DNA from 3 places in the Paenibacillus sp. FSL L8-0502 genome. Region 3 is predicted to be linked to each of the others. Evidence: riboswitches for the same ligand, from Rfam matches in the RefSeq annotation. Region 3 holds a riboswitch; each other region holds the start of a gene.

Region 1 (10,288 bases), 1.9 Mb from region 3:
AGGGTTAGTTCATTTGTAGAAAAGCCGGATCTGATTCGTTCAGAAGCGTTGATCCGTGAAGGGGCCTTATGGAATTGCGGGGTGTTTGCTTTTAGACTGGGCTTTTTATTGGATATTCTGAAGCAAATGGGTATACCAGCCGACTATGAATCTCTTTCGACAAATTATGCAGACTTGCCTAAAACTAGCTTCGATATCGCGGTAGTAGAGCATACTCATAAGCTCTCTGTGCTTCCATATCATGGAGAGTGGAGAGACTTGGGCACATGGGATTCGTTGGTGAGAGAAGTAAGCTCGAAGCTGAGTGGTCCAGGATATATTTCAGAAGCTTCACATGACTCGCATATCATCAATGAACTGGAGATTCCGGTCAGTATCTGGAATGTCCCGGACATTATCGTCGTTGCCGGGCCGGATGGCGTGCTGGTTACGGATCGGCAGTCATCCACAGGAATTAAGGATATGGTGGCGGAAATTGAAATCGGACCACGTTTTGAGGAGCGCTTCTGGGGAAAGCAAACGGTGTTATCCCATCAAGCGGCAGCAAGTGGATTGCAGACAGTGACCAAACGCGTGGTCATTTCAAACGGGAGATTTATCAGCTATCATGAGCATCAGTTTCGTAAAGAAGTTTGGACTATAGTTTCTGGAACCGGGAGTGTCTCTATCAATGGCGTGATACAGACAGTCAGCCCCGGTGAGGTCATCGTCATTGAACCCGGTACAAAGCATTTTATAGGGGCAGTAGAAGGAGATTTAGAATTCATTGAGTCACAAATCGGACATATCGTATCCGAAACGGATATTATCCGTTATGAATTTCCTGATTCGATTGACGACCATACTCATGAAGTGTCTACAATATAGGGACTGATAGATACGAACGAGGTTTATCAGAAGGCAGTGAAGAGTAGTAGGAACTATTTTTTATTAGAGCTTAAATGCCTGTGCATTCCTAAAAAGGTATTCATGCGTTATACGAATGAATACCTTTTTTTGCATAAACAGTTCTCTGTGTTTGTAATGAATTGAATAGAAAAGAGACTTATAAAATAATAATTTTCTTGGAAGTCAGCCACTCTTTTACAGCATCCGTACTGAGGTCTCTTTTGGGCGTCCATTCTATTTTATCAACCAGCTTGCCGTTTCTGAATTCTGCAATAGTGGGGGTGTATTTAACGTTGTAATCCTCTTTGAATTTATTCCATTGAGGCTTGTCCTTATGGATTTTGTGAACGTTCAAAAAAGTAATTTTAGAGCCTAGATTATACTGTTCGATCATCTTGTTAAAGTTAGGCTCAAACCGATTGCAGTCGCCACAACTCGGTCTGCCGATATAGACAAATACACTTTGATCCTGTTGAATCAAACGCTTAAAACCATCAACTGTAACCGCATTCAAGTGGTCATATATTTCGGGGTAATTGCTTTTGCTCGCTTGGATTTCTTTGTCTTTTTGTTGAACAACCTGCTCCAGATCCTGAAATTTAACTACAGCTGAAATAGCGATAGCAATGACAAGCAACACAATGACACTTAACCCGGCGATATATCCTTTTTTCACAGAAATCCTCCTTTTTTTACATTCTTACGCTTACAATAAATGATATTTCCATTTTTCACTGTAACACTTGTCTCATTATGTATAAAAAAAGAAGCTTTCCATTGGGAAAGCTTCTTTAGTCAGCATTGAAAACGCTCCTGGGATTTATGCAAAATGCCCTAGTCTGATAATTAAATGTTAGACCACAACAGTCAACAAGTAATCCTCACGCTTCACTTCAGTTTCCATTGTGTTCAATACGTCCAGGTATTGAGCGGAATTTGTTACGATAATCGGCGTAGTCGTTGTATAGCCTGCCGCCTTAATTTGTTCGATATCAAATTCGAGCAACAATTGCCCTTGCTTCACTACATCACCCTCTTTGACGCGCTTGTCAAAGAATTGTCCTTTCAGCTTCACTGTATTCACACCAACGTGAATCAGAATTTCTGCTCCGTCATTGGAAGTAATACCGATGGCATGTCCGGTTGGGAATACGGTCGTAATCGTTCCATTGACAGGAGATGTCAGCACACCCTCTGTAGGATCAATAAGGATTCCTTTCCCCATAGCACTTGAAGCAAAAGCAACATCAGAAGATTGTTCCAAAGGCAATACTTTACCTTGCAGTGGGCTTACGAGAATTTCTTTCTCGATTGTCACTTCTTTCTTTATAGGCGCAGCTTCTGTTTTTGCAGTTTCTTCTTTTGGATCATCAAAGCCCAAAATCATAACCAACACAACTGCGAGTACAAAGGCAACGAGCAAACCGATGACTACCCACAAGAATCCAGTTCCAAAATAAGTTGGCAGCGCCAGTAAACTAGGTAGGGAGAAGGATTTTGCAGTCGCTCCGCCAGAAGCGATAATAGCGCCCCCAATACCACCGGATATACAAGCATAAATGAAAGGTTTTTTCAATTTCAAAGTTACACCATAAATCGTTGGTTCAGTAATCCCGAATACAGCTGCCAGTGTAGATGAACCAGCCAAAGCCTTCATCTGGGTGTTCCGTGATTTCAGGAATACCCCCAGTGTTGCACCGGCTTGAGAAAGTACAGCTGCTGTAAGCATCGGAAGCATCGTGTCATAACCCAATGTAGCAATATTGGATAGCATGATAGGAACGAAACCCCAATGCACGCCGAAAATAACAAACACTTGCCAGAACGCTCCAGCAACAGCACCGGCGATCAATGGGCTTAAATTGTATACCCATGTAAAACCGTTCGCCAAGCCCTGACTGATCAGGTTACCGACTGGACCAAAGGCCAAAAACGTCAACGGAACAACGACCAGCAGAGACAGCATAGGTACGATAATGTTTTTAACTGATTGATGGATAAAGGAATTGAACCAGCGTTCCACATAGGACTGTACCCATACCGCGAGAATAATTGGGATTACGCTGGAACTGTATTTTATCAGAATGATTGGAATCCCGAGAAAAGCCAGTTTTGCCGGATGGTCCACCGCTGCAATAACATCCGGGTACACGAGTGCTCCAGCAACTGCGACCGATACAAAGGCATTTGTCTTAAATTTACGGGACGAAGTAATAGCTAGGAATATAGGCAAGAAATAAAATACGCTGTCCGAAGCGGCGTTCAAAATGAGATACGTACCGCTTATAGTATCAATCCAATGAAGCGACGCAATTAAGGCCATAATCCCTTTGAGCAAACCTGCTCCGGCAAGAGCACCCAAGAGAGGTGAGAAAATGCTGGAAATGATATCGACCGCTTTGCCAAGAACATTTGTTTTTTCGGAAGATTCTCCCTTTTTGGCATTAGGATTGTCTGCATCCTGCAAATTCGTTTCTGCCATCATATGCTCAAATACTTGACCTACATTGTTGCCGATGACCACTTGGAACTGGCCGCTGCTTTCCACCACTGTAATGACACCAGGTGTTGCTTCCAGTGCAGCTTTGTCTGCTTTTGTGCGATCTTTTAATTTAAATCTCAAGCGTGTAGCGCAATGGAATACGGAATTGACATTCTCTTCGCCGCCAACGAGAGTCACTATTTTTTTAGATAGTTCTTTATCACTCATATTTAGAACTCCTTATGGGTTATTCTTGCTACTGATAGGGTTTACTGTTTACATTTGTTGCTAAGATGCGCCGGCATGCATCTTTTTAACCTTGTAAACAAGAAAAACCTAAACTCGTGGTGAAAACTGCGCACTCTCTCCTATAGAGGAACGTCGATTTCACCATCAGTTTAGGTTTTGCCTGCCTTACCAGTCACAATCCATGAACGATGAGGGGTATGAAGTTATTAGTCTTATATGTTATTACGCTCAGTAACCCGATGAATATGGATAGTTAGATATACGTATTCATCCTTGCTTAAATATTGATCGTATGTTTTTTCCAGATACTCATTGATCTTTTGAGCACAAGCAAAAGCTTCGGTATACGTCTGCTTCACCTGGTTGTACAAAAATTCTTCACCACTGTGAATGACTTCTTTACGAATCACTCGCATCGCAAAATATTGCAAATGTGTCAAAAATCTCGAATAGCTAAAAGAAGACTCATCCAGCACAATCCCGTAATGGTACGTAATAATGTTCAATATATGTTGGACAATCTCGGTCATTTTCAGTGTAGATTTCATTTCGTTACCGTCAATCCGTGCATTCACCATATGCAATGCAATAAATCCCGCTTCATCTTCGCCCAATTTTACTCCGAGCGTATTTTCAATTTTTTGGAGAGCATCCAGTCCAACTGCAAATTCCTTTTTGTAAAAGCGTTTAATTTCATACAGCATCGCGTTTTGGAGTGCCAGTCCTTTTTCTTGCCGTTGTATGGCAAAATGAATATGGTCGGTCAACGTTAAATAAATATTATCGCTTAACTCCGTATCCAACACTTCTGTTGCATGGGTTACGATTTCATTCACGACCTCCAGATGAGATACAGGAATATCGTTCAGCAGCTCGGTTAGTTTGGCCGTGAACTCGTTTTCATTTAACATGAAAATCTTATCTATTTTATCATCATCGACTTGATCGCCAGCCACCTTTTTGAAGGAAATACCTCTTCCCATCACGATGACCTCTTTGCCTTTATCGTTTTTAGTCAATAGGACGTTGTTATTGAGCACCTTCTCAATAATCATTGAAGTTCCCCCTCCCATCCTTTACCAATAAAAAATGCCTAAGCACAATTCAATACTATTGTTAGCAATAGTACTGAATTGAACTCAGGCATTGCCCGCATCACCGGTCACAATCCTTCGATATAGTGCTATTGTAGCACAAAAAAAAGCGATTTCAACATTTTTTATTCTGTTTCGACAAAAAAGATTTTATATCAAGGCCCTTTTGCCTAATTTGCAAGTAAAGCGTTACCTTATGTGGTCGTACGTTCAATGAGGCTGTACTCTAGCGAATGAAGCTCCATTTGGCGTCCAATCAGCTGGGGGGAAAGCATGAAAAAGGCATTTTGTGCTTGAGCCATGATGGGATTTTGAATCGTTGTAATCCCCAACGTATGCGACAGCTCCGTGTTATCAAACCCAACAATCGCCAGATCTCCCGGTACGTTCAGCCGTTGTCTGCGTGCTTCGCAGAGAATGCCCACGGCTACATAATCGTTAGCACATAAAATAGCCTCTGGGAATTCCCCCCGATGCTGTAACAAATCCCGTACGACCTGTTCGCCATCACGGATATTATAAATTGAAGAGTGATTCCAGTGTTGCAACACTGGCAGATTGTGCTCACTCATGATCTGTTCATAGGCTCGTTGTCTGCTATGGGTATTGATGCTGCTCGGACGGCCAAAAGCATTGGCTATACGAGTATAGCCTTTTTGTATCAAATGCTTTAGTGCTAGCATGTAACCTTCATATTGATCCATTGCCACGGAGCGAATATCGGTATGCTCCATTCGTTGCCAGGCCACGATTGGGCCATATTTACAATAGGTACTCAAAAAATCAGTGTCATTCACGCAGGAAATGATGACCAGCGCGTCGACTCTTTTTCTTTTTAAATCTTCAAAAGCTTGAAGCTCTTTCTTTTTGTCTTCTCCCGAAGTATAAATAATGGTCTGGAATTCATATTGTCCGGCGATTTCTACAAAGCTGTCCAGAAAAGCAAGAACAATTTCATTAATCGTTGAAGTGATGATACCAATCTGAAGCGTCTGACCCTTGGATAGGGAAATGGCATTCCGATTAGGAACATAATCTAATTCCTGCATGATTTTCAAAATCTTAGCTCTTGTTTCATGACTGACATGGGGGGACTGATTTAATACTCTGGATACCGTAGCCTTGGAAAAGCCCGCCAGTTTTGCAATTTGATCAAGATTCGACATGGAGCTTCTCCTCACATAAGAAAAAAATACTTGACATGAAACGCGTTACAACAATTAGGATGCTTATGAGGGCATTACGTCTATTTTAAAGCATCTGTCAATGCATTTCAAAGGAGAACGGTTACCGTTAGGTATGGATTCACATTTGCAGCATTTGATGGGATTACTTAGGCCAAAGTAAAAATCTTATATACGGAAAGAGGTCTTTATACCATGACGAAGATGCTAAAAGGATTTCCGAAAAACTTCTTGTGGGGCGGGGCAACTGCAGCCAACCAATTGGAAGGTGCTTTTGACGTAGATGGAAAAGGCTTGTCCAGCGCAGACATGATTGCTTATGTACCCAAAGCGGAACGTAAGAACGATCACGCTATAGAGATTTCGTCCGAGCGACTCGAAGACATTTTGGCAGGCAAAGTCAATGCCCGTTTCCCAAAACGTGAAGGTGTGGACTTTTACCACCACTACAAAGAAGATATTGCATTGTTCGCTGAAATGGGCTTTAAAGTATTTCGTATGTCCATCCACTGGTCGCGGATTTTCCCGAATGGCTATGATCACGAGCCGAATGAAGCAGGATTGCAATTCTACGACAATGTATTTGATGAGCTGCGCAAATATAATATTGAGCCCTTGGTAACATTGTCACATTATGAAACACCGCTAGGTCTGACTCAGAAGTATAATGGCTGGCTGGGTCGTGAAGTCATACAGCATTACGTCAATTATGCCGAAACGGTGTTTACACGCTATAAGGATAAAGTAAAATACTGGCTGACCTTTAATGAAATCAATGTAATGACCATGAGTCCGTTCACCGGTGGCGGTGTGGTTATTGACCGTGTAGAAAACAAACAGCAAGCGATATATCAAGCATTGCATCATCAATTTGTAGCTAGTGCACTGGCAACCAAACGGGGACATGAGATCATCCCGGGTGCTCAGATCGGCTGTATGTTGGCACGTATAGAAAGCTATCCACATACGTGTAACCCAGCGGATATACTGAAAGCCCAGCATGAAAATCAGATGAACCTATTCTTTACGGATGTGCATGCCCGTGGGGAATATTCCAACTATATGAATCGTTATTTTGAAGAAAATAATATTGTGATCCAGACAGAACCCGGCGATGACGAAATTTTGAAAAATAATACGGTTGATTTTATCTCATTTAGCTACTACATGACCTTGACCGTATCGGCAGGTCCAGAAGGCGAGAAAGCAGCAGGAAACCTGATTGGCGGCGTGAAAAATCCGTATCTGCAATCCTCCGACTGGGGATGGCAGATCGATCCGATCGGCCTGCGTGTTACACTGAATACGTTTTATGATCGCTATCAAAAGCCTCTGTTCATCGTGGAAAATGGCTTGGGTGCATATGATAAGGTGGAAGAGGACGGCTCTGTGCATGACACGTATCGCATTGATTACTTGCGTCAGCATATTGTCCAAATGAAGGAAGCGATTGCCGACGGTGTTGATCTGATTGGTTACACCAACTGGGGCCCTATCGACCTTGTGAGCATGTCTACTTCCGAAATGTCCAAGCGCTACGGATTTATTTACGTTGATCTGGATGATGACGGTAACGGAACGCTCAAACGCTCCAAAAAAGACTCTTTTAACTGGTATAAAAATGTGATAGCAACCAATGGTGAAGAATTGTAATTTCATATCGTCTCGGGCGGGTATAGCAGAGGACATCCTAAGGATGCAATCTGCTGTACCCGCTTTTTTGATAGACATAATAATATTTCAGAGGGCTTCACAAACTTTTCACTTGTAATAAGCTGAAAGTTTTCTGTATAATGAATAAAAATTTCATATGTCTGGTTGATGTTTGCGGGAGATGGAACGAAAGTTCCGACCGAAGGGGCAAAACTCTCAGGTGCTTAGGCTGTTTACAGCCACAAGCGGGGACCGTAAACGGACAGAACTCTGGAGAGACCCTTAATTGGGCGCCGAAGGTGCACCGCAGAGAACATCTGCTTAAACTCTCAGGCAAAAGGACAGAGACGCGAATAACCTGTGACAGGGAATGCCCTAGGCTTTTTTATGAGCTATTAGAGGCAGAAACCTGCACAAGATGGTTGTATTTTTTCGTGCCTTTAACCTCTCCAGGAGTCGAATCAGCTGATTTGACTCTTTTTTGTTTTCTAATATGTTGGAGGAGCGGGTTGAAAATGAATTTGGTACATGTGTTAGAAACGATTGACAGCTGGATATGGGGAGCGCCGCTTCTTATTCTCGTGATGGGCACGGGGTTGTGGCTAACGATCCGCTTGAAGCTGCTTCAGGTTATTCGATTGCCTTTGGCGCTCAAGCTAATTGGTAAAGCGCCGGACGAAGGTAGCGGAGATGTAAGCAGCTTCGGTGCATTGAGTACGGCACTGGCAGCTACTGTAGGTACAGGAAGTATTGTTGGCGTAGCGACAGCGATCAAGCTGGGTGGGCCCGGTTCATTATTCTGGATGCTGGTTGCAGCTTTTTTCGGGATGGCAACCAAATATGCGGAAGGATTATTATCCGTTAAATACCGTGTTAAAGACCGGAACGGACAATTTTCGGGTGGTCCGATGTATTATATTGAAAATGGACTTGGCCGCCGTTTCAAGCCGCTGGCGATGTTGTTTGCCTTTTCTGGTGTTCTTGTAGCCCTATTTGGAATCGGTACTTTTCCGCAAGTAAAGGCTATCGTTTCTTCGACGGAAAGTAGCTTTGGAGTGCCAACGGTAGTTACAGCGATCATTATTTCCGTGTTAACTGCTGTTGTTACGATTGGAGGACTCAAAAGTATTGCCAAGGTATCCACAAAGATTGTTCCATTCATGTCGGGGCTCTATATCGTAGTTTGCTTAATTGTACTCATTAAGTTTGCAGGAGAGCTTCCTCATGCGATTGCTTTAGTATTACAAGGGGCCTTCTCGACCACATCTGCAACGGGTGGATTTGCCGGAGCGACGATTATGTTGGCGATGCGAAGTGGAGTTGCCAGAGGTATTTTTGCTAATGAAGCCGGTTTGGGAAGTGCGCCAATTGCAGCAGCTGCTGCTAAGACGAAATGGCCTGCAGAACAAGGGTTGATATCCATGACAGGCGTATTTATCGATACGATGATTATTTGTAATCTGACGGGATTTACGTTGCTGGTTACGGGAATATGGAGTGGAAATGACGATGGAGGTCTGATGACCCAGCATGCGTTTTCCAGTGCCTTTCCGGCTGGTGCAGAACTCGTGACGATTAGCCTTATTTTATTTGCATTCACAACGATACTGGGCTGGAATTACTACGGGGAACGTTGTGTTGAATATTTACTGGGTGTCAAATGGATTAAACCATACCGTTATTTGTTCATCGCACTTGTGGCAGGAGGTGCGTTCATCAAGTTGGAAGCCATTTGGCTGCTGGCAGATATCTTTAACGCAATGATGGCTTTCCCGAACCTGATTGCACTGCTTGGTTTGTCAGGCATTGTCGTTGCAGAAACCCGAATCTATATGGATTCTCTGAATTCTAGTAAGAAAAAGGGCATTCTTGCAGGTGCCAGTGTAGGGGCAGCTATTCAAGTAGAAGAAAAGGGACACACGGTTAATTCATAAATTCCAAAAGGGAGTGCCTTCAGCCATCACAGGCTTGAGGACACTCCCTTTTGAATGTTATAACGATGCACGCAAAATAGCTAAAATATCTTCTTGATTCAGCTTTTTATAATTACCGAAGCCTCCATATTCCATTTCACGGGCTGCAATGGTTGCAATTTTTTCCAATTGCTCATCATTAATATTGTAATCGGCCAGGGTGGAAGGGGCACCGAGACTTGTCCAGAATGCACTAAGACGGTCAATACCCTCCAAAGCGATTTCTCTATCTGTTTTATCTACGGTGTCTAAGTCAAACATGCTGAGCATCAGCCGTTTCATGCGTGCAGCATCCTGATCGACCGTATGTCTCATCCAGTTGGGGAATAGGATCGCCAGACCGCCAGCATGAGGAATATCATATACAGCAGATAATGCATGTTCAATCGTATGCGAAGCCCAGTCCCCGAAGTAGCCCATTTGCAGTGTTCCGTTAAGAGCAATCGTTCCGGCATATAAAATCGTTTCACGATGCTCGTAGTTGTGCAAATCCTCCAGCAGTTTAGGTGCAGTTTCGATCACGGTTTGCAGCACGGAAAAGCACATACGATCTTGCAACGGTGTATTTTTAACATTGTGAAAATACTGTTCAAACACATGGCTCATCATATCCACCATGCCATATACCGTCTGATCACGTGGCACAGAGAAGGTGTTTTTTGGGTCCAGAATCGAAAACTTCGGATGCGTCACCGCGCTGCCCCATACGTATTTTTCGTTCGTTTCCCAGTTGGTGATGACAGAATCCGGATTCATTTCTGAACC
Region 2 (10,288 bases), 2.0 Mb from region 3:
GCTTTCCACCATGTTTTCCAGCCACTTTTCATGGGGCTGCCAGAGGGCCTTTTCCACGATCAGCAAGTTCCCTCTGCCAATCATCTCCAGCAATTTGTCGGAGACACGAGTCACAGAACGAACCTCTCCCTGGCTGGAAAACAGATCAGATTCATCCAAATGTTCGAGGGCCAGCTCGGAAATCGCCCGTCTTTTGTCTATCTCCCGTCCGGTAATCTCGACACCATATCCCCGTCTGCGGACAAGCACGAGCCCTCGATCTCCGATCCAGTCTTGTAATTCGTCCAGATCATGACTGACCGTAGTTACCGTGACTTTCAGATCTGAAGCCAGCGCCAGCAGCTTGATCGGCTCCCGTGTATCCAGCAGCATGCAGAGAACCACGATCTTTCTCTCCTCAGCCGAATATTCGTCTGGATTCGTATACAGCAATTGCTTTCGCAGGCATACAAGCTGAGCTGGGTCTGCATCTATACAGATACCAATCCCTGACTTTTTCTCCAGCTTCACCTCATGAGTTGCCAGCCAATGCTCGACTGCGCCCAGTTCCCGATGAACCGTCCTTGTGCTGACATTGATCTTCGTGGCAATTTCCCCGGCAGTAACCTCTTTGGACTGCTCCAGAAGATATTCCACGATGTCACGTTGTCGTTTCGTAATATTCATAAGCGCATACCGTTCCTTCCCAAGCTCATCCCTCCAGCAGGAGACGTACACTGCATACAGTCCGCCTGACTATGACGGGGATTAAGAATCGGATTTCAGACGTTCAACCAGCGCTTCGTATTCAGGACTCTTCAGAAAATTGTCAATGGAAATGTGTTCAGCATTCGGGACTACTGTTTTAGCCCGGTCTGTCAACGTTTTTTGCGTAATGACAATATCCGCATCCTGTGGAATTTCACTGATTGCCGTATTCGTAACTGTTACGCCTACGCCCGCCTGCTTCATTTTTTTGCGTAAAATCGAGGCACCCATCGCGCTTGAACCCATACCTGCATCACAGGAAAAGACAATCTTGTTCACTTCGGATTTATCCTTGAGCGTTCGATCTGCGACAATCTCGGCAGCACGATCAGATTCGTGGTTATCTTCCATTACAGTGGCGTTAGCACTGGCACTCTTGCTTTGATTTTTCATATCTTTCAGGCGAGATGCAGCTTCCTCCAGCCCCTCTTCTTGTTGCTTACCTGTCTTGAGTAACACTGCTGCAACAGCAAAGGATACGACCGCAGCAGCGATCACCCCGCTCAGCATTGGCAAATATCCACCTTTTGGCGTCATTAGAAAATAGGCGATGATACTACCCGGTGAAGGAGCAGCAACCAGTCCGGCACCTGTCAACATGAAACAGAAGGTTCCCACAACACCGCCAGCTATAGCTGCAAGAATCAGAATCGGCTTCATCAAAATATAAGGGAAATAAATTTCATGAATCCCGCCGAAAAAATGAATGATGACTGCGCCAGGAGCTGACGACTTCGCAGAGCCTTTGCCGAACAGACAGTAGGCCAGCAAAATACCAAGCCCCGGCCCAGGGTTGGATTCCAGCATGAACAGTACGGATTTGCCTGTTCTTGCAGCTTCCTCCAACGCAATCGGACTCAATACTCCGTGATTCAGCGCGTTGTTTAAAAATAATACTTTTCCGGGCTCAATAATGAGGTTGACAAGCGGCAATAGCCCCGCGTTCACGAGGAACTGTACCCCTGCCGACAACACTTGACTGATCATTTGTACAACCGGGCCGATCGCCACATGGGCAAGCAGTGCTAGAATGGCACCGATAATCCCGGCCGAAAAATTATTGACCAGCATTTCAAAGCCTGATCTGACTTTGCCTTCAATGGCCTTGTCGAACTTCTTCAATATCCACGCAGCCAGCGGACCAGCTACCATCGCGCCCAGGAACATCGGGATATCGGCTCCTACTATGACACCCATCGTCATGATGGCACCGATCACACCTCCACGCTGTCCGTGAATCATCGTGCCCCCTGTATAACCAATCAGCAGCGGCAACAAATAATTTTTCATCGGATCAACCAACTGTGCAAAACCTTCGTTCGGGAACCATCCGGTCGGAATAAAGAGTGCCGTAATCAACCCCCACGCAATAAAGGCTCCCATATTGGGCATAACCATACCGCTAAGAAAACGGCCAAAACGCTGTACGGCGACACGAGTGCCTCCTTTTGAACTTGGCTTTGCGTCCAATGTACTCATATTCAAATCCTCCTTGTAGGTAAGCATCACTACCTTTTCTTAAAATTCATACTAAATGACAGCGCTATCTTCATCAACGAAATGAAAACGTACTTTCGTCATGAACGTTGATGACAACATTTAAATTTAAATTATCCAGGAAGATATTATACCTGCATAATTCTTCTTAATATGACCTGTAGCTATAGAAATTAGTCGAAAAACCGCGCTGGATTATGTATGATTCCTATATGGGGACAACCCACTATATCAGAACAACACACGTAATTACGTTTTCATAAAAAAGACAAAAAAATAGCCGCTACGTCAAATCATAGCGACTATTTTATACAAAAATCGAGCAAACTAACGATGCTCTTATTCAATTAAAAATCAATATAAAATTCCGAATAACACGCTATTATTTCATGCTGCATTGCTCTATTTATTACTCCGAAATCAACTGCTCATACTGATCCGCCGACAGTAGTTTGCCCAATGATTCCTCCACATCTTTATCCATCTCTACTTCTACCATCCAACCTTTGTCATATGGAGATTCATTCACTAGCTCAGGTGTACCTTCCAGCGCTTCATTCACTTTTAATATGGTTCCCGTCACCGGAGCAAAAAGGTCGGATACCGTCTTCACCGATTCAATCGTACCGATCTCCGCTCCCTGCTCAATCGTTACTCCCGCCTCAGGTAATTCTACAAAAACAATATCACCCAGTTGGTGCTGTGCAAAGTCTGTAATACCAATCCGCACCGTTCCATTCTCTGTCCGCTGAACCCACTCATGTTCGTCTGTATACCAAAGTTGCTGCTTCACTTCACCCATTCTGTTCCCCTCACTTCCATATGAATAAAATCGCATTTGCTCACCTGTATTAGACAGGTTAAGATTATGACAATAAGAACACTCATGTCAATAATACTAACAAAAATACTTCATATTACCTCCTATAGCGCTCTATATAAAAATATAATAATTTATAACAAACGCTTACATATCCTTATTTATATATTAAATGTTTTTTCTATTGTTTTTGATGACATTTTTATTGACATTTTGAATGAATTTGCGTATTAATGGGTTATAGCAAATACTTTGAGAAACACCCGACAACTGCAAACGCGGATGAACGCAGAGGGAGAGACTGCCAAAAAGATTCGCATAGCTGTTGCCGCTTGTGAGACAGTTGTGCACGCGAATCGGATCAAGTTGTTATCTGCAAAGCCAGGTAATATACTGCTGATCCCGAAGGTAGCGCCGAAGGAGTAAGCCTGCATTGCAGGTGAATCTCTCAGGCAAAAGGACCTCTGCCGGACGCATCTCTGGAGAGCATTCGCTATTGGAGCGGATCACCCAAGAGGAAACCCGGTACATACCGGGGTAACTTTCTGGTATCAAGGACAGAGCTGAAAAAAGAGTATAGACTGCTGTCTATACGTTTTTTTCGGCCTGTCTTTTTTGTTTAGCCGATTACACCGGATAGGAGTGGAAACATGACTAATTTGCGAAAAACACCGCTATATTCATCCTACGGGACGCAGTCTGGGGTTCGTTGTATTGACTTTGGAGGCTGGGAGCTCCCCGTTCAGTTTAGCGGCATTCAAAAGGAGCATGAGGCCGTCCGGCAACGTGCGGGTTTATTCGATGTATCGCATATGGGTGAGTTTTTGGTTGAAGGCAAAGAGGCCGAAGCTTTTCTACAAAGGGTGACCACGAATGATGTCAGCCAGTTGGAACCAGGTCAGGCACAATATTCACTCCTGTGTTACCCCGATGGAGGTGTAGTAGACGACCTGCTTGTTTACTGCAAAGGACCGGAACGCTACATGCTCGTTGTGAACGCCTCCAACATTGATAAGGATTGGGATTGGTTACTTCGTCATGTGCCTGCATCCGTTCACATGGAGAATGTGTCTGATGCAATAGCATTGCTGGCATTGCAGGGACCGGAAGCAGCACGTATTGCCGCAGCCGTGGCAGATACGGATATTACGAATCTGGCATCTTTCCACTTTCATGAGAACGTGCCATTGTTCGGAGCAAAAGCACTCGTCTCACGAACCGGATATACGGGCGAAGACGGTTTTGAATTTTACGTACCTGCCGCGGAAGCACCCGCCGTATGGGAGGGTTTGCTTCGTTCCGGTGAGTCGTATGGGCTGATTCCCGCTGGACTTGGTGCTCGCGATACACTACGCTTTGAGGCTCGGTTGCCGCTATACGGACAGGAGTTATCTGCCACAATTTCACCACTCGAAGCCGGTCTGGGTTTCTTCGTCAAGCTGAATAAAGGAGATTTTATCGGTAGAGAAGCACTTCAGCGTCAAAAAGAACAAGGGGTTCCTCGTAAATTGATCGGGCTAGAAATGATGGACCGCGGTATCCCACGCGCCCATTATCCGGTATTCGCAGAAGGACAACACATCGGTGAGGTCACAACGGGGACTCAGTCGCCCTCCTTGAAGCGTAATCTGGGCCTCGCCTTGGTGGACAGTCGTTTTAGCGCCCTCTCCACACCACTGGAGGTTGAGATTCGTGGCAAACGCCTGCGTGCCGAGGTGGTGGCAGCCCCCTTTTATAAGCGCCCACGCTGATCTTAAACTCTCCTTATTTCTATAAAGCAAACATGTCAGATATGTATTTCCGGGTTTTCATCTCACACTTTTTTATTAGCTCATTTACGGATTTAAAATTTTGCTTTTCGAAAGGAGCCAGAACCTATGAAGCAGCATCGTTATCTCCCTATGACTGAACAGGATCAAACCGAAATGCTGCGTGTGGTCGGTGTATCATCCATTGATGATTTATTCAGTGACATTCCAGAGGCCATTCGATATCAAGGGGAACTCCCTCTTTCTTCTCGACTCGATGAGAAAGCCTTAACCCGTCACTTGACCGAGCTGGCCGGACACAATGCCAATACAGACACACATGCCAGCTTTCTTGGCGCAGGAATTTATGATCATCATATTCCGTCCGTCATCCAGCACATCACTTCACGCTCAGAATTCTACACTGCCTACACCCCCTATCAGCCGGAAGTAAGCCAAGGCGAGCTACAAGCCATTTTCGAGTTTCAATCGTATATTTGCGAATTGACGGGCATGGCTGTAGCTAATGCCAGCATGTACGACGGAGCGACTGCACTGGCGGAAGCGGGCTCACTGTCCGCCGCAGCTACCCGCCGTAAACAGCTTATCGTATCGAGGTCCGTCCATCCAGAGGCACGTCAGGTATTGGCAACCTATGCACGCGGATTGAATTTGGACATCGTGGAGATCGGCTGTTCGGACGGTGTAACGGATGCTGATGCGTTAGCGGCGGCCGTATCGGAACAGACCGCGGCTGTTTTGGTCCAAAGCCCCAACTTTTTCGGAGCCGTGGAAAATCTACAGCCGATGGCTGACCTCATCCATGCACACAAAGGTCTTTTGGTCGTCAGTGCCAACCCACTGGCACTTGGCTTGCTGGAGACACCCGGCAAACAGGGCGCGGATATTGTGGTAGGAGACGCGCAGCCACTTGGCATCTCCTCTTCTCTCGGCGGTCCGACCTGTGGATACTTTGCCGTTTCTCAGGCACATATGCGCCGTATCCCCGGCCGTATTGTGGGTCAGACCACTGATCGCAATGGTAAACGCGGCTTCGTGCTGACCTTGCAAGCGCGCGAACAGCATATCCGCCGCGAAAAGGCCACCTCTAACATTTGTTCCAATCAAGCGTTGCTAGCTTTATCTGCATCTGTGTACTTGTCCGTCATGGGGAGACAGGGCATCCAGGAAGTAGCCGAGCTGAATTTGCATAAAAGCCGCTATGCGTTAGAACAATTGCTGAGCTTGAAAGGCGTAACTGCCTCATTTCACGCACCGACCTTTAACGAGTTTGCCCTTAGGCTGCCTGAAGGTACGGATGTGAGCAAACTTCAGGACAATCTGTTAGCTGCTGGATTTATCGCAGGCTATGATTTGGGCCGGGACTATCCGGAACTTGCGGGTCACATGCTGATTGCCGTGACGGAGCAAAGAACCAAAGAAGAGATCGACCAATTTGTACACACCTTGGAGGGATTGCTATGACACACACCGGACCGGACCAGAAACAAGAGCTGTTGAAGGAACACGATCAAGCGCTCATTTTTGAATTGAGCCGTCCGGGTCGCATCGCTTATTCCCTTCCCGAGTGCGACGTTCCTCGTCGCCCGGTGGCAGAGCTTTTGCCGGATTATGCGCTGCGCAGCGAACCTGCGGCATTACCCGAGGTATACGAAGTAGATGTTATTCGCCATTATACCGCCCTGTCCCAGCGCAACTTCGGCGTCGACAACGGATTTTATCCGCTTGGCTCGTGTACGATGAAATACAATCCAAAAGTGAATGAGGATGTCGCCCGTTACGCAGGCTTCGCTAAAATTCATCCATATCAGCCGGAGAATAGCATCCAGGGGGCTATGGAGCTGCTGCATACGCTCCAAAACGATCTGGCTGCGTTGACCGGCATGGATGCCGTCACGCTCCAGCCCGCTGCTGGCGCCCATGGCGAATGGACCGGGCTGATGATGATTCGCTCGTACCACGAGGCACGTGGTGAGCGACGTACCAAGGTGCTCGTGCCGGATTCCTCGCACGGTACGAACCCCGCCAGTGCAACCGTCGCGGGCTTCGAAACAATCACCCTTCCCTCCACCCCTGAGGGGCTGGTGGATCTGGACGCGCTCCGCCAAGCGGTAGGCAACGACACCGCTGCGCTCATGCTGACCAATCCGAACACGCTGGGCTTGTTCGAGAAGCAAATTACTGACATTGCCGCGATCGTGCATGACGCAGGTGGTCTGCTCTACTATGACGGGGCAAACTCCAACGCCATCATGGGGATTACCCGCCCCGGGGACATGGGCTTCGATGTGGTGCATCTCAATTTGCACAAAACGATGAGTACTCCGCACGGTGGAGGCGGCCCTGGCGCTGGACCCGTCGGCGTAAAGCAGCGGCTGATACCCTATTTGCCCAAGCCGTTTGTCGTACGTGATCCGCAGGGTGTGTACCGCTGGGATCGGGAGCAGGGAGATTCTATTGGGCGGGTCAAAGCCTTTTACGGAAACTTCGGCATTCTCGTCCGAGCCTATGCCTATATCCGCAGCTACGGTCCTGATGGCTTGAAGCGAGTGTCCGAATGCGCTGTACTCAATGCCAATTATATGATGCATCGGCTCGCTCCACATTTTGATCTGCCCTACCCTGGACATTGCAAACACGAATTCGTGATGTCGGGGCGAGGCTTGAAAAAATTTGGAGTGCGCACGCTTGATGTAGCCAAACGGCTGCTTGATTTCGGCTACCATCCACCTACAATTTACTTTCCGCTGAATGTAGAGGAGTGCATCATGATCGAGCCCACGGAAACGGAAAGTAAGGAAACACTTGATGCTTTTGTCGACACTATGATTCATATTGCGCGGGAAGCAGAAGAGAACCCTGAGCTGGTGCTCAATGCACCATATACTACTCCAGTCACACGATTGGACGAAACTACCGCAGCCCGCAAACCTGTACTGAATTGCTCATGCAGTTAAAACAAATTCTACTTAAAGCATGCAAAAAAGCCGGTATCTAATTAGATACCGGCTGCTGTATGTACACAGCAATTTTTTGTTGGAAAAAGATATAACCTTTGAAATGTAATACCCTTCCTTAGCCTTCGATGCTTTGAACCAATTCAACAACCTGTTCTGCTGTTTGCATGTCCAGAGCTTTTGTAGCCAGTTTTTCCATGTCCGCACGGGACAACTTGGAAATTTGACTACGTGCTGGCAGAATGGAAGTGGCGCTCATACTGAACTCATCAAGTCCGAGACCCAGCAGCAACGGAATTGCTGTTGTATCTCCTGCCATTTCGCCACACATACCAACCCAACGTCCTTCACGGTGAGCAGCATCAATAACCATTTTCACCAGACGCAGAATGGATGGATTGTATGGTTGATACAGGTAAGAAACCCGCTCGTTCATGCGATCCGCTGCCATTGTGTATTGAATCAGATCGTTTGTACCGATACTGAAGAAATCTACTTCTTTTGCGAATTGGTCAGCCAATACCGCTGTAGAAGGAATTTCTACCATGATGCCCAGTTGAATTTCTTCGGATACGGATACACCCTCAGCTACCAACTTTTCCTTTTCTTCCAACAAAACAGCTTTAGCTTCACGGAATTCGTTCAGCGTAGCAATCATTGGGAACATGATGCGCAAGTTACCATGCACACTCGCACGCAACAAAGCACGCAATTGAGTGCGGAAAATATCCTGGCGATCCAGACACAGGCGAATAGCACGGAATCCGAGGAACGGATTCATTTCTTTCGGCAGGTCCAGATAAGGAAGTTCTTTGTCACCACCGATATCCAAAGTACGGACTACAACCGGTTTACCTTCCATTCTTTCCAGAACGGTTTTGTACGCTGTATACTGTACTTCTTCGGATGGAAGCTTATCGCGTCCCATGTACAAGAACTCCGTACGGTACAAGCCAACGCCTTCACCACCGTTGTCCAGGACACCAGCTACATCATTAGGCGTACCAATATTGGCTGCCAGTTCGACATGGACACCATCGACAGAAACCGTAGCTTCGCCGCGCAGCTTGCGCCACTCTTCGCGTTGCTTGTCGTATGCCACTTGTTTAGCACGGTATTCTGCAACAATCTCTTCGGTAGGGTTCACGAATACGTGACCATCCAAACCATCAACGATAATCAAATCGCCGCTTTTAGCTTGAGACAATATATTTTTCGTTCCCACAACTGCAGGAATTTCAAGTGAGCGAGCCATAATAGCCGAATGCGAAGTACGTCCGCCGATATTCGTTGCAAAACCTTTAACAAATTCACGGTTCAGCTGAGCTGTGTCGGAAGGTGTCAAATCTTCTGCAAGCACAATCGTTTCTTCGGCAATTTCTGCAGGACTAACAAAATGAACACCAAGCAGGTGATTCAGGATCCGCTTGGTTACATCACGCATGTCCGATGCGCGTTCTTGCAAATAGGCACTTTTCATGTTTTCAAACATGGAAATGAACTGTGTAGCTACTTCATTCAAAGCATAGTCAGCATTAAGCTGCTCGTCTCTGATTTTAGCTTTAACCGGATCGATCAATTCAGGGTCATTCAAAATGAGCAGGTGAGATGCAAAAATTTCTGCTTTTTTCTCTCCCAGTTCCTTAAGCGTTTTCTCCTTAATCGATTCCAATTCGGTTTGAGATTGTGCCAAAGCCGCATCCAATCTTGCGATTTCAGCTTCAACATCACCAACCGCGCGTCTCTCTACAGCGTAATTCGGATGCTCCAAGATAAACGCCCGGGCAATGGCTATGCCTGCCGAAGCGGCAATCCCAGAAATCTTAAGCATGAACTTCGCCCAGCCCTTCGTTGACGATTACATTTTCAAGAGCTTTCAGTGCTTCGGCAGCTTCAGCGCCTTCGCAGATAATGTTAATAGTATCGCCTTGTTCCAGACCCAGAGACAATACACCCAGAATGGATTTCAAAGTTACTTTTTTACCGTTAGCTTCGGCAAAAGATTCAGCACCGCTGAATTTGTTAGCTGTATTTACCAGCGCAGTTGCAGGACGTGCATGGATACCGTCTTCATCCGTAATTCTAAAAGTTGTTTGCATAATTTGTTCCTCCCACTTTCCTAAAGATAATATTTGTTTACACGCAGTATACCGAATAATTGATCAGACGGCCTAAGCCGCCTAATCAACTAATCCGAAACACATAGAGTTTATTTTATCGTAATTATACCATCTTCGCCAGCCTTCAATACTCCAGTTTTGTTTAAAGTTACCGAAGAACCTTCAGGAAGGTTAGTAAAAATGACAGGTGAGATGATGGATTTAGCGTTTGCCTTCACGTATTCCAGGTCTACTTTCATAATAGGCTGGCCAGCTGACACAAGATCGCCTTCGTTCACCAAAACGTCAAATCCTTGACCTTTAAGCTTCACTGTATTCACCCCGATATGAACAAGCACTTCTTTACCGCCATCGGATTGGATACCAACCGCATGCTTG
Region 3 (10,288 bases):
TATTTGCAAACAGACGAAGTCGCCTTGAATTTGAAGGCAGGACAGCTGGCTAAGGTTACGGCTACAGCCACGTATAAGGATGAGTCGGAGAAGGATGTTTCCAAACCGGCTGTCTGGTCCTCGTCCAGAATTATTGTGGCGACCGTCAAAGACGGTAACATTAAGGCACAGGGCAAGGGCAAAGCAGTAATTACTGTGAAATATGCAGGTAAAATGACGAAGATACAGGTAACCGTTCAGTAATCTGTAACCCGACTAAAAAGAAAAAGAGCAAGCATACGTCCAGCGACGATATGCTTGCTCTTTTCTTTATAAGGGCGAATTCTCTTTCCCTAGGACAATGTAGGGGAGAGGTAGTCGCCTTGTTTTATAGAGGAAAAGTAATTGGTTTAAAGCTTAGAAATTACGACTTATTCTTCTTGATTGATGCGTTGCGTGTAAGTGATTCGGTCAAACGCTTGCCAGTCGGCGTCTGAGCCAAGCCGCCTTTGGCGGTCTCGCGGTGCTTCGACGGCATCGCGCTGCCGACTTCAAGCATCACGTCAATGACTTCGTCAGACGGAATAGCGCTGCGCACACCCGCCAAAGCCATGTCCGCTGCGGCAAGCGCAGTCACGGCTCCCAGCCCGTTGCGCACGATGCACGGAATCTCCACGAGTCCGGCGACGGGGTCGCAAATCAGGCCGAGCGTGTTCTTAAGAGCGAGGCCCACGGCGTGAACAGCCTGTTCAGGCGTACCACCGCGTAGCTCGACCATAGCGCCAGCGGCCATCCCGATAGCTGAGCCAATCTCAGCCTGACAGCCTCCCTCCGCGCCAGAAATGAAGGAGTTGTTGGCGATCACGTAGCCAATGGCTCCAGCGGCGAATAGGCCGTTCACCATATGCTCATCATCCCAGCCGAACCGTTCCTGCGCACTGATGAACACACCAGGGATAACCCCACATGAGCCTGCGGTAGGAGTGGCGACAATGCGACCCATGGATGCATTAACCTCCGACACGGAGAGGGCATAAGCCATGGCGAGCGCGGAGGCATCACCGGAGCAGGTCTCCCCTGACCGCAGATACTCGGCCAGGCGCTTGCCGTCGCCGCCCGTCAATCCACTGCGGGATACGGTGTCTTGTGTCTGACCGCGATGAACGGCTTCCTTCATGATTTCATAATAATCAGACATTTGGCGAAAGATTTCTTCCTCCGTTGTATTCGTTTCTTGTACCTGCTCTTGAATCATCAAGCGGCCAATCGTGGTGGATTCTTCAGCGCATAAAGCGCTGATCTCATGCAGATGGCTAAACCGCATCGGATTCAGCTCCTTTTTTCAAATTAATCATCTTAATTTCATACATATGAGGTAAAGAACGCAGTTCCGCAATCAGTTCAGCTGGAGCAGAACTGTCCGTTTCAATGGCGGTGAGTGCTTCACCATCCCGGCCTTTGCGATCTACGTGCATATAGGCAATGTTAATGTGGGCCGCGCCCAGCGCTGAAGTTATTGCGCCCAATGTACCGGGCTTATCCGAGTGGAGAAGCACCAGCGTAGGCAGCTCCCCGGTCAGATTGACCCGGAATTCGTTGAGTTGCTGGACATGGATGCTGCCGCCGCCGATGGAGGAGCCCAGCAGTGTGCGCTGATCCTCGCCCTTCCACAACTCGAAACGGACGGTGTTCGGATGAGGAGCGGGGAGTCCACTGACGGCGAATTCCACGGTCATCCCGGCTTGCTCGGCCCATTGCTCGGCATCTGGAATCCGGTGATCGTCCGTATCGTAATTAAGCAGTCCTGCGATGAGCGCCAGATCCGTACCGTGTCCTTTATACGTATCGGCAAAGGAGCCGTACAGTGTCATACGGGCACGGTCAGGCTGCGCCCCGAGCCAGTGCCGGGCAACGCGTGCGAGTCGCACCGCGCCTGCGGTGTGTGAACTGGAAGGTCCGGTCATGGCCGGGCCGATAATAGAAAATACATCTTTGAAACGCATGGTGTGGCCCCCTGTATGTTCTAATACCATACTATATGGTATTTCCGCGTCTTTGCGCGGTTATGACGGTTCCTAATGCTGACGCACAATGTGAGCACAAAAAAGGACAGGATAAGGAAGTTTCCCTTATCTCTGTCCTCGTTACCTGAGAGTTTCGTGCGGTGTTCTTACCGCCTTACCCCTTGGGTGGCTTGCGCTCTCTCCAGAGTTGCGTCAGATGACGATACATGGACCTGAGAGATTATCCGCCAGCCGGGTGCTGGCGTCTTGCTCCTTCGGTGCCGCCAGAGTGTAAGCCCCCTGGACAGACTCTCCCGTCATCTTCATTCGCGTATACCGTTCTACATGTCTTTCTTAGCGTAATGTATGACGTGCTCGGTGTCAATCACAGGGTTTAATTTTTACATAAACAGGTGCATTTCCAATAAAAAAGATTAAAGTTTACATAATTACGGATGAAATCAGGAAGGAATTAGAAGATTGGCGGCTAATCTGATAGAGGACAAGTACATTTATGGAAATCATAGGAGGGATATTGACGTATGGTAAAAGGCTTGCGGTTCACAGGTTCACGCTTAAAAGGGATGCTGCATCTAGCAGCGATCGTTTCACTGCTGATCGGGATCTTCGTTCCGTTCGGTCAGGTCAAGGCAGAGGGAGCATTGACAGTAGCCGAAGCACTTCAGGGCCAAAGCAGTGGAGGTACGGTGACGGTAGAAGGTTATATCGTCGGACATGCTACCGGATCGAAAACGGCTAACTTTTCTTCTCCGTTTGCGAATGATTTTAACGTACTGATTGCTGACCAGGCTAATGAACGTAGCACTTCTAATCTATTGGATGTACAGCTGACATCCGCGTACAGAGGGCAATTTGGACTGTCAGGCCATCCTGAGCTGATCGGCAGCAAAATCCGTGTGACGGGTACACTTGGCGCCTACAATAATTTTGGTGGAGTGAAAAGCCCAAGCGCTGTTGAACTGGTGAACGGAAGCGAGCCAGGGGAACCTGGTGAACCTGAACCTGGCAACCCGGGTCAACCCGGTACTACATTGCCGGATGGAAAAGGCAAAAAGGTGCTGTTCGATAATACGCACGCACAGACCGCTGGTGCAGCAGATTGGGTCATTGAAGGCGCCTTCTCCGACTTTGCCAATGGACTGCGTAATGTAGGCTTTACGGTAGACCCATTAAATCGTCCCATTCCTTTTACTTATGGAGAGCAGGCCATAACCTATGACAAGCTGCGCCAATATGATGTGTTCATTATTGGTGAAGCGAATGTTGCCTTTAAGGCATCCGAGCAGGCTGCCCTGCTGCAATACGTGAATAACGGAGGGAGCGTCTTCTTCATCTCCGATCATTATAATGCAGATCGTAACAAAAACCGTTGGGATTCCTCCGAGGTTATGAATGGCTACCGTCGTGGAGCCTATACTAATCCGGCCAAAGGCATGACTGCAGAAGAGGCTGCATCACCGGCAATGCAAGGATTAACAAGCTCCGATTGGCTGGCGGCCAACTTTGGCGTTCGTTTCCGTTACAATGCGCTCGGTGATGTGAATGCTACCGACATTGTAGCCGCAGATCAATCTTTCGGTATTACCAAGGGTGTGCGCTCGATTGCCATGCATGCAGGATCTACGCTGGCTATTATTGATCCTACCAAGGCTAAAGGCATTGCTTATATCCCTTCAGGCACGAAAAAATGGGGGAATGCGGTAGATCAGGGGGTTTATAACGGCGGGGGCCGTGCGGAAGGACCTTATGCCGCTATCTCCAAGGTAGGCCAAGGCAAGGCGGCATTCATCGGTGATTCTTCCCCTGTAGAAGATGCTACACCGAAATATGTGCGTGAGGAAAACGGACAGTCGAAGAAGACATATGATGGCTTCAAAGAAGTGGATGATTCAACCTTCCTGGTGCAAACGGTTCAATGGCTTGCATGGAAGCAGGACTACACGAAATTGTCTGATGTGGCAGGTTTGACTCTGGATCAACCAACGAAGCTTCTGCCATTCGAAGAGCCTGCGGCGTCCACGGAACCACAGCCTGAGCCTTGGTCTGCTCCGGCAGCAGGCTACAAATGGTACGATCCTAGAACATTCAAGTCTGGCTCCTATGGAGCGGCTTCGTAAATTATATTGTCAGGAGCTCAATGTGAGCTTGGGTTAGTTAGTCGTTTGATCCCTGCTGAGGGATCAGGCGACTTTTTTTGTGATGAAAATTAACCTGTGGTTGGTTATTTCATTACATTTTGTGCCAGAAAGGCCGCACTATTGCTGGATCATTGATTTTTTAAATGATGTTGATAGCATAATCTTAATTGATATATCCATATACTGGTGATAGGATGTATTCAAATTATTCCGACAAAAACGGTATGTAATGTTCATGAGAGGTTTTAAACATCAAACATGGTGAGAATAAGCGGGACAAGACCATGGAGAATGGAGGAAGCGCGCATTGAATACCGAACCTGTGTTGGAAATTAAAGGATTATCCGTATCTTTTCGCATCCAGGATCAATATCACCCCGCAGTCGACCATCTGGATCTGACGGTCAACCCCAATGAAGTGCTGGCTGTAGTCGGAGAATCCGGCTGTGGCAAAAGCGCGTTAGCGCTTTCGATCCCGCAACTGCATGACATGGAACGCACGCGTGTAGAGGGGAAGGTCTTTTTTAAAGGAACGGACTTGAACCGTCTTTCCTCAGGGCAAATGAATAAAATCCGCGGAGCGGGAATTGGCATGATCTTTCAGGACCCGTTGACAGCACTCAACCCGTTGATGAGCATTGGCAAGCAGATTGAGGAAAATCTCGATTATCATACGTCACTATCTACGAAGCAAAAAAGGGAACGTGTGCTGGAGCTGCTGGAAAGTGTAGATATACCGAATCCAGTGCGTGTGTATGATCAGTATCCGCATGAACTGTCAGGAGGGATGCGGCAGCGTGTGATGATCGCGATTGCCATAGCTTGCCGACCTTCTCTTATTATTGCAGATGAGCCGACGACTGCGCTCGATGTAACGATCCAATCGCAAATTCTCGACTTGCTCAAACAGCTTCAACAGGAGACTGGGAGCGGTATTATCCTGATTACGCACGATCTTGGTGTTGTGGCAGAAGTAGCCGACCGCGTGGTGGTCATGTATGCCGGAGAAATCGTGGAGAGCGCTGATGTTTTTGAATTATTCAGGCAACCACAGCATCCGTATACGCGTTCTTTGCTTGCTTCCATGCCGGGATCGCATACCAAGGGGGAATCACTGCATGTCATCGGCGGCATTGTTCCCTCATTACAAGATATCCCCCGCAATAGCTGCCGCTTTGCTCCACGTATTCCCTGGATTCAGCAGAGGGTGCATGAAGACCATCCCCAATTAAATGAAATTTCCCCTGGACATTGGGTCCGTTGTACATGTTATCAGCATTTTCATTTTGAAGACGAGGCAAAGGGGGAGGCTGCTCATGGCACTACTGGAGTTAAATGATTTGAGGGTGCACTATCCGGTGCGCGGTGGTTTCTTCCAGCGTGTTATCGATCAGGTGAAAGCAGTGGATGGCGTGTCGATCAGCATTGAGGCAGGCCAGACCTACGGGCTGGTGGGGGAATCTGGCTGTGGGAAAACGACGACAGGCAGGACGATCATCGGTCTAAATAAGCTGACGAGCGGACGGACTTTGTTTAAAGGAAAGGACCTTGCAGCTCTAAGCCGTAACAATCGTCATCCATTGCGTAGAGATATTCAGATGATTTTTCAGGACCCATACTCTTCGCTTAACCCGCGTAAGCGCGTATTGGATGTCATTGCTGAACCGCTGCGAAATTTTGAAAGGCTGAGTAGTGAGGAAGAACGGAGAAAAGTACAGACGTTGCTGGAAAAGGTCGGCTTGAACGCCGATGCAGCCTATAAATATCCGCATGAATTTTCCGGGGGGCAACGACAGCGGATCGGGATCGCGCGTGCGCTGACATTAAACCCCAAGCTGATCATTGCTGATGAGCCAGTGTCAGCACTGGACGTTTCCGTGCAGGCACAGGTGCTTAATTTTATGAAGGATGTGCAGCAGGAATTTAATTTGACGTATTTGTTCATCAGCCATGATTTAGGTATTATCCGCCATATGTGCGACCAAATCGGTATTATGTATCGGGGCCGTCTAGTGGAGCAGGGGAGCGAGCAAGATATTTATGAGCGTCCACAGCATCTGTATACCCAGCGCCTCATTGCAACCATTCCCAATATTGATCCTACAAAACGGCTGGAAAATGCTCAAAAAAGGCGAATGCTTTTATCCTCCTACAAAACAGAGCTACCCAAACATCTAGACGCGAGTGGAAAACCGTTTGCACTAAAATCAGTAAGTCCATCCCATCAAGTCGCACTACCATAAGGGGGGTACAGAAATGTGGAAATTTACACTGCGTCGGCTACTGGTTATGATCCCTCAACTTTTTGCACTGAGCGTGCTTATATTTTTCCTAGCTAAGGCTATGCCAGGGGATGCCTTGACAGGGCTCATCACTTCAACTCCCAATCTAAATCCGGCTGCACTGGAAGAGCAGCGACAAAGACTGGGACTGAATGACCCGGTCTGGATGCAGTATGGGAACTGGCTCGTCCAGCTTGCTCACGGGGATCTGGGCAAATCTTATGTACATAAAATTAGCGTTACCGATCTGATTGGCAGCCGTCTGGGGAACACGTTCTTTCTGGGCGTAGTCATTCTGGTTCTGACGTATCTGATCGCCATCCCGCTCGGCGTACTCAGCGGTCGTTATCAGCATAGTCTGCTGGACAAAACCGTAGTGGGCTATACCTATCTCAGCTTTGCGACACCTCTATTTATACTCGCGTTGCTGCTGCTGTATGTATTCGGCTTTAGGCTCGGCTGGTTTCCAACCAGCGGCAGTGTGGATGTAGGTGTGGAGCCGGGGGCATGGTCATATTACGTGAACAAGTCGTATCATCTCATTTTACCGGCGGTTACAGGCGCATTGCTCAGTACAACGGCTACGATTCAGTATTTGCGCAATGAGGTCATTGACACAAGACTGAAGGATTTTGTGAAAACAGCGCGTTCCAAAGGGGTACCCGAAGGTAAAATTTATTCCCGCCATATTTTCAAAAACTCTCTATTGCCGATTGCTGCCTTTTTGGGCTATGACCTGACGGGAGTCATTGCAGGCAACATTTTTCTTGAATCTATTTTCGGTTATCCGGGGTTGGGCCAATTATTTCTTCAGTCCATCACTCAACGGGATTTTTCAGTCGTGAACGCGCTGGTCATGATTTCTGGCTTCTTGGCACTATTAGGGACCCTTTTATCTGATGTCATCCTGAGCAAGGTCGATCCCCGCATTCGAATTGAATAGCGAACAAGTCTAGAGAAAGGGAGGGATTATGGTGTCTATACAGGTGGAGGAGGTTTTCACGCCGGGAATCATTCGTAAATCACCATCCAGTTGGTCTGTACTACGTCGTGAGCTGGTGCGTGACAAAATGGCCTTGGTTTCCATTGGCTTTGTGATTCTGTTCTTGATCTTTATATATGCCTCTGTCCTGTTTGTAAATCAGGATGTAGTCACGACGGTCGATTTGGGCGCGATTCGTGAAGCTCCAGGCTCAGTGCATTGGCTGGGGACAGATCGAGCGGGCAGAGATATTTTCGGCCAACTGGTCATTGGAGCCCGCAATTCCTTCACTATTGGCTTTACGATTACATTGTTATCCGCCGCTATTGGCTTAACATTAGGTTTACTGGCTGGTTTTTATGGGGGAATGGTCGATAACATCATCATGCGGATTATTGATTTTATTTTGGTGCTTCCATTTTTGATGTTGGTCATCGTATTTGTCAGCATTGTACCCAAAAGCGGCATAGGGTCCTTTATTTTTATCATGACTGCCTTTTTATGGATTGGAAAAGCACGCCTGATCCGGGCGAAGGTGTTGTCGGAGCGCGAACTGGATTATGTGCAGGCTTCCAAAACCCTTGGCACACCCAATTGGAAAATCATCTGGTTTGGCGTGCTGCCCAATCTTAGCTCGGTCGTGATCGTCAATCTGACCCTCAGTCTCGCGGGGAATATCGGGATTGAGACCGGGCTTTCTTATCTCGGCTTTGGCTTACCGGAATCTACGCCAAGCTTGGGTACACTGGTGAGTTATGCCAATGACCCGGATGTTTTGCAGAATAGCTGGTGGATGTGGTTACCTGCCTCACTGCTTATTTTGGTGTTAATGCTGGCGATTAACTTTATTGGCCAGGCGCTCAAACGCGCCACGGATGCCAGACAACGATTGGGTTAACCGAAGTTCAAGGATAAGGACAATGACAAGGAGGGATTTACAATGGTTAAACACTGGAAAAAAGGGATTCTGCCTGTTCTAGCTGCAATTTTGGTACTTTCATTGGCGGCATGCAGCGGTTCGCCTTCCGCTTCAAATGGAGGGAAATCGTCTGACGGTACAGGCGGCTCAGGGTCCGACAGCAAACAGGTGAATGCGACAGCGCTGGCGAAGGCGATCAAGAACGATAAGGCCCCGATTAAGGGTGGCATCATCAATTATGCACTCGTGTCTGATACCCCTTTTGAAGGCATTCTGAATCCTGTATTTTATGAAGGCAATCCTGATTTTGAAGTCTTCCAGTTTTTTTATCCTTCTATGTTTTCGATTGACTCCAATCTGAATATTGACAATAAAGGGGCGGCGACGATTTCCTTTTCCCCAGACAATAAGGCGGTGACTGTGAAAATTGATCCCAAACTGAACTGGACGGATGGTAATCCCGTAACGGCGGAGGACTATGCTTTTTCCTATGAAGTGATCGGTCATAAAGACTACGAAGGTCCGCGTTATGATAGTTTTATGACGAATATTGTGGGTATGGAAGATTATCACTCGGGTAAGGCCAAAACCATTTCTGGCATCAAAGTGCTCAATGAGAAAGAGGTTACCATTCATTTCAAGGAACCTAATCCTTCGGTGAAATCGGGACTTTGGTCTACACCCCTGGAGAAAAAGGTGTTTCAGAATATCCCCGTGAAAGATATGGCCGGATCAGATCCTGTCCGTAAAAATCCGATTGGCTATGGGCCGTTCAAAATTAAATCCATGGTTACAGGTGAATCTGTGGAATTTGTCAAAAATGAGGATTATTTTCACGGTGTACCCAAGCTGGATGGCCTTCATCTGAAGGTGGTGAACCCGAATGTCATTACCGAGGCGCTGAAAAGTGGAGAAGTCGACTGGGCCAGCTATCCAACCACCCGTTACAATGAGGCCAGCAATCCGAAAAATGTACAGTTTCTCGGTCAGGAGGAATTATCTTATAGCTATGTAGGCTTTAAAATGGGAAAATTCGATCAGGCCAAGAGTCTAAATATCATGGACCCGAACGCCAAGCTGGCGAACAAGTCATTACGTCAGGCCCTCGGCTATGCGCTGAATAACGAGCAGGTTGGCAAGCAGCTCTATCATGGGCTTCGGACTCCTGCGACATCCTTGGTCCCGCCCGCCTTTAAGGGATATCATGATGTGAATGCGAAGGGCATTGCGTATGATCCGGACAAGGCAAAAAAGCTGCTGGACGAGGCAGGGTATGTGGACACCAATGGAGATGGATACCGTGAGGACCCTAAGGGCAAGGAACTGGTGCTACATTATGCGGCAATGAGCGGGGATGCGACAGCCGAATCGCTGGCGAAGTTTTATTTGCAAAATTGGAAGGATGTCGGGCTTCATGTCGAGCTGGTGGACGGCCGTCTGCTTGAGTTCAATTCTTTCTATGACCGTGTGCAGAAGGATGACCCTGGCATTGATATTTTTGGCGGCGCATGGAGTACAGGTACAGATGTAAACCCTAGTGGGCTGTATGGACGCGGAGCCAGCTTTAACTACTCGCGCTTTACCAGTGAAGAGAATGATAAGCTGTTGCAGGAAGGGGTGTCTGTGAAAGCCTTTGACGACAATTATCGTAAAGATATATACAATCAGTGGCAGGCGTATATGAGCGAGGAGGCACCCATTGTACCGACGTTATTCCGTTACTCGTTGGAGGCAGTGAATAATCGGGTAGCCAATTACGATATTACCCGTGGCAAGGAGTATGATGCAGACACGTTTGCGAATATTACGTTGACTGCGGAAAAAGCAGAAGTAGCCCAATAATCTAAAAAAAGCGCAATAACCTGAAGAAGAAGCGCGAACCGGTTTGATCCGATTTTGCGCTTCTTTTGACCTTTTATGCAATCATTCTGGGGATTCTCGAAGGGAGAGAAGGAAGACGGAGA

Evidence for each region. Region 3 has a riboswitch for glycine ahead of sdaAB (L-serine ammonia-lyase, iron-sulfur-dependent subunit beta). Riboswitches for the same ligand answer to the same signal wherever they lie in the genome.
Region 1: another riboswitch for glycine. It lies ahead of NSQ57_RS19020 (sodium:alanine symporter family protein); the one in region 3 lies ahead of sdaAB (L-serine ammonia-lyase, iron-sulfur-dependent subunit beta).
Region 2: another riboswitch for glycine. It lies ahead of gcvT (glycine cleavage system aminomethyltransferase GcvT); the one in region 3 lies ahead of sdaAB (L-serine ammonia-lyase, iron-sulfur-dependent subunit beta).

Annotation. Positions count from the first base shown of each region.
Region 1 covers NZ_CP151958.1:4,374,928-4,385,215, reverse strand. The annotation lists gene NSQ57_RS19050 (sugar phosphate nucleotidyltransferase) at 1-867, shown strand, start outside; gene NSQ57_RS19045 (thioredoxin family protein) at 1,046-1,564, opposite strand; gene NSQ57_RS19040 (beta-glucoside-specific PTS transporter subunit IIABC) at 1,742-3,598, opposite strand; gene NSQ57_RS19035 (PRD domain-containing protein) at 3,832-4,674, opposite strand; gene NSQ57_RS19030 (LacI family DNA-binding transcriptional regulator) at 4,908-5,879, opposite strand; gene NSQ57_RS19025 (glycoside hydrolase family 1 protein) at 6,093-7,550, shown strand; glycine riboswitch at 7,716-7,792, shown strand; glycine riboswitch at 7,811-7,905, shown strand; gene NSQ57_RS19020 (sodium:alanine symporter family protein) at 8,066-9,484, shown strand; gene NSQ57_RS19015 (iron-containing alcohol dehydrogenase) at 9,542-10,288, opposite strand, start outside.
Region 2 covers NZ_CP151958.1:4,208,577-4,218,864, forward strand. The annotation lists gene NSQ57_RS18255 (BglG family transcription antiterminator) at 1-666, opposite strand, end outside; gene NSQ57_RS18260 (PTS mannitol transporter subunit IICB) at 748-2,226, opposite strand; gene gcvH (glycine cleavage system protein GcvH) at 2,654-3,046, opposite strand; glycine riboswitch at 3,347-3,538, shown strand; gene gcvT (glycine cleavage system aminomethyltransferase GcvT) at 3,715-4,815, shown strand; gene gcvPA (aminomethyl-transferring glycine dehydrogenase subunit GcvPA) at 4,942-6,297, shown strand; gene gcvPB (aminomethyl-transferring glycine dehydrogenase subunit GcvPB) at 6,294-7,790, shown strand; gene ptsP (phosphoenolpyruvate--protein phosphotransferase) at 7,909-9,621, opposite strand; gene NSQ57_RS18290 (HPr family phosphocarrier protein) at 9,614-9,889, opposite strand; gene ptsG (glucose-specific PTS transporter subunit IIBC) at 10,000-10,288, opposite strand, start outside.
Region 3 covers NZ_CP151958.1:440,658-450,945, forward strand. The annotation lists gene NSQ57_RS01975 (Ig-like domain-containing protein) at 1-243, shown strand, start outside; gene sdaAA (L-serine ammonia-lyase, iron-sulfur-dependent, subunit alpha) at 404-1,303, opposite strand; gene sdaAB (L-serine ammonia-lyase, iron-sulfur-dependent subunit beta) at 1,293-1,982, opposite strand; glycine riboswitch at 2,105-2,198, opposite strand; gene NSQ57_RS01990 (DUF6359 domain-containing protein) at 2,525-4,120, shown strand; gene NSQ57_RS01995 (ABC transporter ATP-binding protein) at 4,449-5,480, shown strand; gene NSQ57_RS02000 (ATP-binding cassette domain-containing protein) at 5,458-6,384, shown strand; gene opp4B (oligopeptide ABC transporter permease) at 6,398-7,366, shown strand; gene NSQ57_RS02010 (ABC transporter permease) at 7,395-8,303, shown strand; gene opp4A (oligopeptide ABC transporter substrate-binding protein) at 8,346-10,166, shown strand; gene NSQ57_RS02020 (LysR family transcriptional regulator) at 10,210-10,288, shown strand, end outside.